2 regions of the Halomonas sp. 707D4 genome follow, and region 2 is predicted to be linked to the other one. Evidence: predicted binding sites of a transcription regulator. Region 2 holds the regulator's gene; the other holds the start of a gene.
The links. The regulator FNR, encoded in region 2, switches genes on or off when oxygen is low (the NO sensors DNR and NnrR bind a similar motif). The targets are predictions, from matches to a motif close to TTGATNTANATCAA.
Positions count from the first base shown of each region.

Region 1: BIS11_RS12705 (anion permease) is a predicted target of FNR. The motif match lies at 1,000-1,013, and genes of this name have one in related genera.

Region 1 covers NZ_JAMZBD010000312.1:748-3,142, forward strand. The annotation lists partial or broken gene frdA (fumarate reductase (quinol) flavoprotein subunit) at 1-892, opposite strand, end outside; gene BIS11_RS12705 (anion permease) at 1,083-2,395, shown strand, end outside.
Region 2 covers NZ_JAMZBD010000363.1:24-2,418, forward strand. The annotation lists partial or broken gene BIS11_RS13675 (coproporphyrinogen III oxidase) at 1-647, shown strand, start outside; gene fnr (fumarate/nitrate reduction transcriptional regulator Fnr) at 690-1,430, shown strand; gene ttcA (tRNA 2-thiocytidine(32) synthetase TtcA) at 1,427-2,377, opposite strand.

The DNA.
Region 1 (2,395 bases), on a different contig from region 2:
CCTGGGAGAGCTTGTCCCGGGGGCCGAGCTCCATGTACTTGTTCTCCGGGTGGCCCAGCGGCGTTTCCGGGCCGAGGCCGTAATCCTGCAGGTAGCGCCGCCCATCCTTGTTGAGCAGAATGCCGCCTTCGCCCCGGCACGCCTCGGTGATCAGGATGCCGGAGCCGGGAAGCCCGGTGGGGTGGTACTGCACGAACTCCATGTCGCGCAGCGCCACGCCGTGGCGGTAGGCCATCGCCATGCCGTCGCCGGTGACGATGCCGGCGTTGGTGTTGAAGCGAAACAGCCGCCCCGCCCCGCCGGTCGCCAGCACCACGGCCTTGGCGCGCAGCACGCAGAGCTCGCCGGTGGCGATCTCGAGGGCAATCACGCCGATCACCGCGCCGTCGTGCACCGCCAGGTCGAGCACGAAGTACTCGTCGAAGCGCTCGATCTGCGGGTACTTGAGCGAGGTCTGGAACAGGGTGTGGAGCATGTGAAAGCCGGTCTTGTCGGCGGCGAACCAGGTGCGGGCGGTCTTCATGCCGCCGAAGCGGCGCACCTGGATACGGCCATCGGCCTGGCGGCTCCAGGGGCAGCCCCAGCGCTCCATCTGCACCAGCTCCTGGTGGGCGTGGCGCACGAAGTACTCCACCACCCCCTGCTCCACCAGCCAGTCGCCGCCGGAGACGGTGTCGTCGAAGTGGGCCTGGAAGGTGTCCTCCTTGCTGGTCACCGCCGCCGCGCCGCCCTCGGCGGCCACGGTGTGCGAGCGCATGGGGTAGACCTTGGAGAGCAGCGCGATGCGCTGGGTCTCGCCGGCCGCCTGGGCGCTTTCGGCAGCGGCGATGGCGGCGCGCAGCCCCGCCCCGCCGCCACCCACGATGACGATATCGAAATCCAGCTGCTGCATGGGCTCACCTCGCTCTGAGTGCCTCGTCACGGCGCGCTCTTTTCAGGGAATCGATGGTTCGACGTTATCACGCCGAACGCGCCCGGCGGCGGCTAACGGCAGCTCCCTTGACGCAGGTCAACAAAGCGCTCGCGGGGCGCCCTAACCTGAACCTGGTGCCGCCTTGGCGCTGCCGGTCAGGAGACCCCGCATGAACACCACCGCTCACCCCATGCCGCGCTGGAAACTCCTGGCGCCCCTCGTCGTCGCGCTGGTCATCGCGCTGATTCCTACCCCCGCCGGCGTGGCGCCCCACGCCTGGTACTTCTTCGCCATCTTCATGGGCTGCGTGGTGGGGCTGATTCTCGAACCGCTGCCCGGCGCCGTGATCGGCCTGGTGGGCGTCACCCTGGCCTCGCTGCTGTCGCGCTGGGTACTGTTCTCGCCGGAGCAGCTGGCGATGAAGGGCTTCAACGCCGCCAATCAGGCCTTCGCCTGGGCGGTCTCGGGGTTCACCAATTCCACGGTGTGGCTGATCTTCGGCGCCTTCATGTTCGCGCTGGGCTACGAGAAGACCGGCCTTGGGCGGCGCATCGCGTTGCTGCTGGTGAAGTCGATGGGCAAGCGCACATTGACGCTCGGCTACGCGGTGATGCTGGCGGATGCGGTGCTGGCGCCCTTCACGCCCTCCAACACCGCGCGCAGCGGCGGCACCCTGTACCCGGTAATCCGCAACCTGCCGCCGCTCTACGACTCCCACCCCAACGACCCGAGCATGAAGCGCATGGGCAGCTTCCTGATGTGGACGGCGATCACCTCCACCTGCGTGACCAGCTCGCTGTTTCTGACCGCCCTTGCCCCCAACCTTCTGGCCATCGCGCTGACCGAGAGCGCCACGGGCCTGACCATTGGCTGGGGGCAGTGGTTCATGGCGGTGGCGCCGGTGGGTATCGCGCTGCTGCTGATCGTGCCGCTGCTCTGCTACTGGCTGTGCGCGCCCGAGGTCAAGGCGGGCAGCGAGATTTCCAGCTGGGCACGGGAGGAGCTCGAAAAGCTGGGCGCGCTGACCCGTAACGAGCTCGCGCTGATCGTGCTGGTGGTGGGGGCGCTGCTGCTGTGGATCTTCGCCGGCGACGTGATCTCGGCCTCGTTGGTCGGGCTGGTGGTGATCTGCGCCATGCTGTTGATCGGCATCGTCACCTGGAACGACATTCTGGATAACCGCGCGGCCTGGAACACCTTCGTGTGGTTCGCCACCCTGGTGGCGCTGGCCGGCGGGCTGAGCCAGGTCGGCTTCGTGGCCTGGTTCGGCAACCTGGTGGGCGGGGCGATCGGCGGCTTCGACCCGCTGCTGGCCATGCTCGCCCTGGTGGTCATCTTCTACGCGCTGCACTATCTCTTCGCCAGCGTCACCGCCCACGTGACCGCCCTGCTGCCGGTGATGCTCGCCGCCGCCTCCGGCATCGCGGGTATCGACATGGAGCTGTTCGTCTTGTTGATCCTGCCCACCCTCGGCTTCATGGG
Region 2 (2,395 bases):
ACGCCCACCTGCCGACGCGCTTCGCCCCCCAGCGGCGCATCGACGCGGCCGAGCTGCCCGGCGCCGACGAGAAGCTCGCCATTCTGCGCAGAAGTATCGAGATGCTCGACCGGGCGGGCTACGTGCACATCGGCATGGATCACTTCGCCCGCCCCGAGGACAGCCTGGCCATCGCCCGGCAAAACGGTACGCTCCAGCGCAATTTCCAAGGCTACTCGAGCCATGCCCAGTGCGACCTGATCGGCCTCGGGGTGTCGGCGATCTCGCGGGTGGACGACGTCTACGCCCAGAACCCGGTGCGTCTGGACGACTACGCCGCCGCCCTCGACGACGGGCGCCTTGCGACCTGCAAGGGCCTGCGCCTGAATGACGACGACCTGATCCGGCGCGAGGTGATCGAGCGGCTGATGTGCGACATGCGCATCGACCTTGCCGCCATCGGCGAGCGCTTCGCGATAGACGCGGCGAGCTACTTCGCGACGTCCCTCGCTGCCCTGGATCAGGCCGAGCGTGACGGCCTGCTCACCCGTGACGGGCTTGTCCTCGAAGCGACCCCGGTGGGCCGGCTTTTGATCCGCCATCTGGCGATGGCGTTCGATACCACCCTGACACAGCAGTCCCCCGCGCGGTACTCTAGGATTTTGTAACCTGGGTTCGACCACGTCGCGGGTATAAAAAAGGAGAAGGTGATGCCGATTTCCGCCAGCCAGCGCCGCTCGCTTGCACAAGCGCCGCGCTGCCAGACCTGCAGCCTGAGTTCGCTGTGCCTGCCTCTGGCGCTGCAGATCGAGGATATCAGCCAGTTCGATGCGATCATCCGCCGCCGCGCGCCGCTGAAGAAGGGCGAGGCGCTGTTTCACCAGGGCGAGCGCTTCTCGAGCGTCTTCGCGGTGCGTTCGGGGAGCCTCAAGCAGGTGACCAGCGAGGGCAACGGAGAAGACCAGCTCACCAACTTCTACCTGCCGAGCGAACTGGTGGGCCTCGACGGCATCGACGACGAGTGCTACCCGGGCAGCGTCGTGGCGCTCGAGACCACCACGGTGTGCGAGATTCCCTTCAAGCACCTGGATGCGCTTTCCGAGGAGCTTCCCGAGCTTCGGGGCCAGCTCTATCGCAGCATGAGCAAGGAGCTGCGCGACGACCGGCGCATGATGCGCCTGCTCTCGCGCAAGACCGCCGACCAGCGCCTGGCCACCTTTCTCACGACGCTGTCGGACCGCTTTCGCCGCCGCGGCTACTCGCCCTACAGCTTCCGCCTCTCGATGGCGCGGGCGGACATCGGCAACTACCTGGGGCTCGCGGTGGAAACCGTCAGCCGTATCCTGAGCCGGCTGCAGAGCCAGCAGGTGGTGGCGGTGTCCGGTCGCGAGGTGAACATTCTCGACATGCCGAGGCTGATCACCCTGGCCGACGAAGAGACGCCGACCTAGACGTTGAAGGCCTGGATGCGCCCGGCCATGAGCTCGGCCTGGCGCTCTTCGAGCCGCTGGAAATCGAACAGCGCACGGTCGGCGAGCTGCGAGGGCGAAACGTTGGTGACCGCCCTGAACATGCTCTCAAGCCGGCCCGGGTACTTCCTGTCCCACTCGGCGAGCATCGCCTTGACGTTCTGGCGCTGCATGTTGGGCTGCGAGCCGCACAGGTTGCAGGGGATGATCGGAAATTCCATCAGCCGCGAGAACTCGGCGATGTCCGCCTCCTTGCAGTAGGCAAGCGGGCGGATGACGATGTTCTTGCCGTCGTCGGACAGAAGCTTCGGCGGCATCGCCTTGAGCGAGCCGCCGAAGAACATGTTCAGAAACAGCGTCTCGAGAATGTCCTCACGGTGGTGGCCAAGCGCGATCTTGGTCGCGCCGATCTCCTCGGCGAAGCCGTAGAGCGAGCCCCGGCGCAGCCGTGAGCAGAGCGCGCAGGTGGTCTTGCCCTCCGGCGTCTTCTCCTTGACCACCGAGTAGGTGTCGCGCTCGAGGATGTGGTACTCCACGCCCTGGGCGTCGAGGTAGCGCGGCAGCACGTGCTCGGGAAAGCCCGGCTGCTTCTGGTCGAGATTCACCGCCACCAGCGAGAAGTTCACCGGGGCGTTGCGCTGCAGGCTGCGCAGGATCTCGAGCATCGTGTAGCTGTCCTTGCCGCCGGACAGGCACACCATCACCCGGTCACCCTCGTCGATCATGTTGTAATCGAGGATGGCGTTGCCCACCTCGCGACGCAGCCGCTTCTGCAACTTGTTGAATTCGCGCTTCTGCTTGGCGTCGTGGTCCGCCGACGCGCTCACTAAGGCGGGGTCGGCAACGACGGGATCGAAATGATCGGGCTGCTGCATGTCGGACTGCTGCATGGTATGGGCACTGCCGGTGATGGAGACGAAGGGCGCCATTCTAGCAAGTCTGCCCGT